DNA from 2 places in the Dactylosporangium thailandense genome. Region 1 is predicted to be linked to the other one. Evidence: riboswitches for the same ligand, from Rfam matches in the RefSeq annotation. Region 1 holds a riboswitch; the other holds the start of a gene.
What was found. A riboswitch is a leader RNA that binds a small molecule or an ion and turns the genes downstream of it on or off. The one in region 1 is predicted to bind cyclic di-AMP.
Positions count from the first base shown of each region.

Region 2: another riboswitch for cyclic di-AMP. It lies ahead of AC6JBM_RS02590 (C40 family peptidase); the one in region 1 lies ahead of AC6JBM_RS38040 (NlpC/P60 family protein).

Region 1 covers NZ_AP029195.1:8,550,683-8,554,076, forward strand. Annotated here, with positions in the region: gene AC6JBM_RS38030 (ABC transporter ATP-binding protein) at 1-149, opposite strand, end outside; gene AC6JBM_RS38035 (ABC transporter ATP-binding protein) at 146-880, opposite strand; cyclic di-AMP (ydaO/yuaA leader) riboswitch at 1,181-1,342, shown strand; gene AC6JBM_RS38040 (NlpC/P60 family protein) at 1,383-2,303, shown strand; gene AC6JBM_RS38045 (methyltransferase domain-containing protein) at 2,364-3,143, shown strand.
Region 2 covers NZ_AP029195.1:617,672-621,065, forward strand. Annotated here, with positions in the region: gene AC6JBM_RS02580 (alpha/beta fold hydrolase) at 1-541, opposite strand, end outside; gene AC6JBM_RS02585 (hypothetical protein) at 832-1,326, shown strand; cyclic di-AMP (ydaO/yuaA leader) riboswitch at 1,553-1,697, shown strand; gene AC6JBM_RS02590 (C40 family peptidase) at 1,705-2,703, shown strand; gene AC6JBM_RS02595 (HEAT repeat domain-containing protein) at 2,756-3,394, shown strand, end outside.

The DNA.
Region 1 (3,394 bases):
ATCACGTTGAAGATGGACGTCTTGCCGGCGCCGTTGGGGCCGATCACCGCGAAGAGCTCGTCGGCGCCGACGCTGAAGTCGACCCCGTTGATCGCCTTGACGCCCGCGAAGCTCAGCTGCACGTCCTTGAAGGTCAGCACATCGCTCACGACAACCACCGCTTCCGCCGCTTGTAGTGCTTGACCTCGCGGAACGAGTGGGCGGCGTGCGATCCCAGGTAGAACTCGCGGATGTCGTCGTCGGCGAGCAGCTCGGCGGCGGGCTTGTCGAGCACGACCTTGCCGTTCTCCAGCACGTATCCGTGCTCGGCGACGGAGAGCGCCATGGTCGCGTTCTGCTCGACCAGCAGCACGGCGGTGCCGGCCCGGTTGATCTCCACGATCAGGTCCCGCACCTGCTCGACCATGCGCGGGGCCAGGCCCAGGCTCGGCTCGTCCAGCAGCAGGTACTTCGGGTCGGACATGAGCGCCCGGCCCATCGCCAGCATCTGCTGCTCGCCGCCCGAGAGGTAGCCGGCCACCGCCGCGCGCCGCTGCTTGAGCACCGGGAAGAGCGCGTACATGCGCTCCATCGCCTCGGCCGCGCCGCGGCGGCGGGTATGGGCGCCCAGCCGCAGGTTCTCCTCGACGGTGAGCTCGGCGAAGGTGCGCCGGCCCTCCATCACCTGACTGATCCCGCGCCGCACGACCGCGGCGGGGCGCAGGCGGTGGACGGGAGTGTCGCCCAGGGTGACGGAGCCGCGCGTCACGGCCCCGTCGTGCACGCCCAGCAGGCCGGAGAGCGCCCGCAGCAGCGTGGTCTTGCCGGCGCCGTTCGCGCCGAGGAGGGCGACGATCCGGCCCTCCGGGACGGCGAGGCCCACGCCCCGCAACACCAGCATCACATCGTCGTAGACGACCTCGAGGTTCTGGACCCGTAGCACGTGCGGACCCCCGAACTATTTGCACCGGCGGTGTAAGAAGTTAGGAGTATTTAACCCGCTTCCGCGTAGGAATCAAGCCCCGAATCTGTAACCGTCCGGCACCGATGTCACGGTCTGGCACGGGCGGCCAACCGGCAGTAATACGGACTTTTGGGGTAATAGATATCGAGCGGGACGCACGCCTTTCGCCCGCGAGATGATCACGTTAAGTTAGGCTCTGGCCTGCTCGGCAGTCCGCCGTCCAACCCGGACGGCGCCGGGCAAGCGCCGCCGAATCGACATCGCGCGCACCCACCCCCGGGCGCGCGCGGCGAACCGGGGACCCGCGCTTCTCGGGGTGAATCCGCAACGCTGCGGTAGGGCGCTATCTCTTCCCGCCCGAACCCGTCAGCTAACCCGGTAGGCGGTGTCGGTGCAGAAGGGTCTTTCCTTGTCCACTGGACATCGTGCCCGCCGGTCGGTGCTGCGGACTCTGCTGATCGGGTTCGTCTCACTCACCGTGCTCGCACCCGCGACGGTCGCGCACGCGGATCCGTCGCTCGCCGACATCGAGGCTCAGCTCGACAAGTCGAACAAGGACCTCGAGGCCACGGTCGAGGCCTGGAACAAAATCAACATCGACCTGGCCGACTCCCAGAGCAAGGCGAAGACGCTCGAGGACAGCGTGGCGGCGACCAACGGCGCCGTCCAGGAGATCGCGATCGCCGCGTTCAAGACCAACGGCAACATGCGCAACCTCAACATCGTGCTCAACGCGACGTCGTCGGGCTCGCTGATGGACCAGCTCTCGATGCTCCAGCAGATCACGCACCAGCAGCAGAAGAGCATCGAGGACTACAAGAACGACAAGGCCAAGCTGGACGAGACGATCGCGGCCCAGAACACGCAGAAGGCCGATCTCGAAAACCAGCGCAAGCAGATCGAGGGCGACGTCAAGAAGCTCGAGGACCTGCAGAAGAAGGCCAAGAACGCCGGCAGTACCAAGGTGAGCTCGCCCGGCACGACCAACGCCAAGGCGCCCGTCGTCGACGACGCGACCCGGCAGAAGGTCGTCAACTTCGCCTACGCACAGCTCGGCGAGCCCTACAAGTGGGGCGCCGCCGGTCCGAACAGCTGGGACTGCTCCGGCCTGACCATGGGCGCGTGGGGCGCCGCGGGCGTGAGCCTGCCGCACAACGCGGCCAGCCAGTGGAGCAAGGTGGCCCACATCAGCAGCTCCCAGCTGCTGCCCGGCGACCTCGTGTTCTACAACGGGCTCGGCCACGTCGGCATCTACGTCAAGCCCGGCACCATCGTGCACGCCCCGCACACGGGCGACGTGGTGAAGGAGGCGCCGATCGGCGTCGACAGCATCTACGGGTACGGGCGGCCGAAGGTCTAGTTCGTCGCTTGTTCGAAGGGCCGCTCTTCCCATCGAAGGGCGGCCCTTCATCATTGGGGCATGGCGACCTGGGATCCGCAGCAGTACGAGCGCTTCGCCGACGAGCGCGCCCGCCCGTTCCGCGAGCTCGTGGCGCGCATCCCCACCACGTCCGCGGTCGCCGTCGTCGACCTCGGCTGCGGCCCCGGCACGATGACCGCCACCCTCGCCTCCCGCTGGCCGGACGCGGCAATCCTGGGCCTCGACTCCTCGCCGGCGATGATCGCGGCGGCCGCGGAGCACCGAACCGCCCAGCTGACCTTCCAGCTCGCCGACGCGGGCGAGTGGCGGCCCCAGCGCGGCTCCCTCGACGTCATCGTGGCCAACGCCTCGCTGCAGTGGGTCGGCGACCACGAGACGCTGCTGCCGCTGTGGGCGGCGGCGCTCGACGACGGCGGCACGCTCGCCTTCCAGGTGCCGCTCTCCTTCGACCCGGGCATGGTCGCGGTGGCGGCACAGGAGCGCTGGGCACCGCTGCTGGCGGGCGCCTCGGGCACCACGGGTCCGCGCTCGGCGTCGCCGGTGCTGAGCGCGGCCAACTACGTGCGGCTCCTCTCCGCGGCCGGCCTCACCGTGGACGCGTGGGAGACGACCTACTACCACGTGCTGCCCGGCGAGGACCCGGTCTTCGAGTGGTTCAAGGGCACCGGCCTGCGGCCCTACCTCGACGCCCTCTCCGGGAACAACCTCGAGGAGTTCACGGCGGAGGTCAAGGAGCAGATGCGGCAGCTGTACCCGCGCGAGCCCTTCGGCACGATCCTGCCGTTCCCTCGCCTCTTCGTCGTCGCACAGCGGGCCTGAAACGGCTCGCGGCTCGCGGCTCGCGGCGCTCGATTCCCCGGCCTGCGGCCCGCGGCCCCGTTTCCGGCCCGCAGCCCCGTTTTCGCGGCTCGCGACCCCGTTTCCGGCCCGCAGCCCCGTTTTCGCGGCTCGCGACCCCGTTTCCGGCCCGCAGCCCCGTTTTCGCGGCTCGCGACCCCGTTTCCGGCCCGCAGCCCCGTTTTCGCGGCTCGCGACCCCGTTTCCCGGCCCGCGGCTTGTCTCGCATCGGA
Region 2 (3,394 bases), 4.5 Mb from region 1:
TGCGGCAGAAGCTGTTGCTCAGCTCCTCCCCGAGCTCCGGCCGGTCGGCGTTGCCCATGATGACCGGCGCCATCGCCGCGGACCAGCCGAGATAGTTGCTGTCGAGGCTGTCCAGCAGCTCGTCGATCTCGCCGGCGCTGAAGCCCCCGTAGTAGTCGTGGTCGTCGATGTACCGCGGGGAGGGTCCGACGAGCACGAGCTTGGCGAACCGGTCCGGCTCGGCGTTCGCCGCGAGCAGCCCGATCATCGCGGCGACCGAGTGCCCGACGAACACGACCCCGCGCAGGTCGAGCTCGCGGAGAATCTCGAGCAAGTCGTCGGCGTAGGCGCCGAGCGACGCATACCGCCGGGCGTCGTAGGCGCCGAGGTCGGAGTTCCCGGCCCCGACGTGATCGAACAGCACGACGCGATGATCGCCGGCGAACCGCGGCGCGACGAACCGCCACATGTTCTGATCGCAGCCGAAGCCGTGCGCGAAGACGACGGCCGGGGCGTCCTCGGGGCCAAGGAGCCTGACGTTGTTACGCTGCACTGCGCTCACGGCGCGTGACGTTACTCGTGCCCGGCGTGTACGAACAAGGGCCTACATGGCCTCATGGCCGCAGGCGGGCCGGTCGGATCCGGCCTTCCTGTGCGCATTTCGGCTGCTCGCGCCCGCCGGCCGATCCGCTGCGGGGCGATCCGGGTACACCCGTTCGCCTGAACGCCGGCGCCGCTGTCTACACAGGACACGCCGGTCGCCGGGCTCGCCCGAGTGTCCACTTCGGAGTGTCGCCGGCCCGCGCGACGACGGTGGCGACGCTGTCGCGCGGCCGTGGCATCATGCGCGGCATGGAGATTCTTCCGGGCGAGGGCGTGGCCCTGGTGAAGGTCGGCGAGCACCGCGACGTGGTCGAGAGCCGGATCGGGCCGCCCGTCCATCCCGGCCGGAGCAGCCGGGCCGTGTACGAGACGAGCCCGATGCTCGTGCTGACCTACACCGGCGACGAGACGGTCGAGCTCGTCGAGCTCGCCGATGGCGGTGAGGAGGTGTTCTTCGACGGCGTGCAGCTGACGTCCCGGTTCATGGACGACGTGGTCGCGGACCTGGCGGCGAAGGGCTACGAGTACGAGGAGACGGACATCGGCTACCGGTTCGAGCCGGGCTTCGCCGTCTTCTCGATGGGCTCGCGCTGGGCGCGCGATCTGGACCCGGACGCGGCCGAGGACGACCCGCGCCAGGTGGTCGAGGGGGTGTCCGTCGCGCCCTACGAGTACTTCGCCGAGCCGACCGAGGAGGAGATCGAGGCGTACATCAGCAGCCGCCAGTCCGGAGGGAACCGCTAGCCGGCGACGATGTCGCGCCGTCCTACCATGTGCGACGGGACGCGATCGGGAGCAATCGGGCGATAACGGATTCCATCGACGCAACGTGATCTTTGAGTCCACGTTAAGTGTTGCTTAGGGCGGTTCCGCCGCCGACACCTCGCCGATACGTTTGGTGCGGCCTGCCAGGTCACAGCCGCTCACCAAGGGCGGCCCGGGCAGGCTCCGCCGAGTCGCACGACGGCCCTGGCAACAGGCGCCGGCGCGTGAGCCGGGGACCCACCCGGGGCTAGCCCCAGGGGTGAATCCGCGACCGTCACGGTCGTGGTAGGGCGAACCTTCTTCTCGCCCGAACCCGTCAGCTAACCCGGTAGGCGGATGCGAAGAAGGACGCTTGCCGTGTTCATCCGACGGACGGCGCTGCGCTCGTTACTCATCGGAGTGGCGGTCGCGGCGATGGTCGCGCCGGCGTGTGCTGCACATGCCGACCCGACGCACGACGAGCTCCAGGCCCAGATCGACAAGGGCAACGCGGAGCTCGAGCACATCGTCGAGGACTACAACAAGATCAACGGCGACCTCGAGGCCACCCAGGCCGCGATCAAGCAGCGCGAGACCGACCTCCAGCCGCTCGAGGCGAGCATGGACGCCGCCCGTGCCACCGCCGACCAGATCGCCGTCAACGCCTACAAGTCCGGCGGCAACCTGAGCTCCTGGTCACTGATGCTGGGCGCCACGTCGTCGGACGGCTTCTTCGACCGCGTCGGCACGCTGCAGCAGATCTCCCGCAACCAGCAGGCCGACCTCGCCAAGTACGCCTCGGCCAAGGCCGGCGTCGACGCCGAGAAGCAGCGCCTCAACGAGACCCTCGCGGCCCAGAGCCGGCAGAAGGCCGACCTCGAGGCGCGGCGCAAGCAGATCGAGGGCAACATCGCCAAGCTCGACGAGATGCAGCGCAAGGCCGACGCGGCCGCGGCCGCCGCGGCGGCGAAGGCGAAGACCCCGGTGAAGACCGCCAACCCGACCACGAACCCGGGACCGCCGCCGGCCGTCTCCGGCTCGGCGGGCAAGGCGGTCAGCTACGCGTGGGCCCAGCTCGGCAAGAAGTACGTCTTCGGCGCCGCCGGCCCGGACACGTTCGACTGCTCGGGCCTGACCATGATGGCGTGGAAGGCGGCGGGCGTCACCTTGCCGCACAACGCCGCGCAGCAGTGGGGCAAGGTCAAGCACATCTCGCGGAGCCAGCTCGCCCCCGGTGACCTGGTCTTCTACAACGGCCTCGGGCACGTGGGCATCTACATCGGCAACAACCAGATCATCCACGCCCCCAACAGCCGCACCGTGGTGAAGGTCGCCCCGATCGACATCGACTCGCTCTACGGCTACGGCCGCGTGTAACCCCACAAGGCGGGACCCGAGCCCGGCCGGACACGTCGTAGGATCGCCGCCCATGGGCGACGTTGGCGTGTTCGCCGGGCTCGATGCCGTCGCGTGGAAGCGGCTGCGGCACGCCTACGGCTCCGCCGCGGGCGTCCCGGCGATCCTGCGCGATCTCGTCGACCCCGACCCGGCCGTGCGCGAGGTGGCGCTCGACCAGTTCTACGGGGTCGTGCACCACCAGGGCGACGTCTACCGCTGCACCCTCGAGACGCTGCCGTTCCTCACCCGGATCGCCACCACGCCGGGGCTGCCCGGCCGGGCCGCGGCCGTCGAGCTGCTGGCGAGCGTCGGCGGCGCGACGTGGGACCAGCCGCTCGCCGGGCGGACGCGGACGGCCAACGCCACCCTCGCCGCCGACCGCCCCCGCTTCCTCGCGCTGCTCCACGACGCCGACGCGCAAGTGCGGGCGGCAGTCGTACCGCTCGTGCGCGCGATCTCCGCCGAAGCCCCCGAAGCCACGGTCGACCTGCTCCGCCGGCACGCCGACGCCGAGCCCGACCCGCTGGTGCGCCGGGCGATCGTCACCGCCGTCGCCGGGCTCGCCACCACCGACCCGGCCGCGATCGCCTGGCTCGAGGGCCTGACGACCGCCGAGCCCGACGCGGGCCTGCGCCTCGGCGCGCTCGCCGCCCTGGCCCGCCTCGGGGTG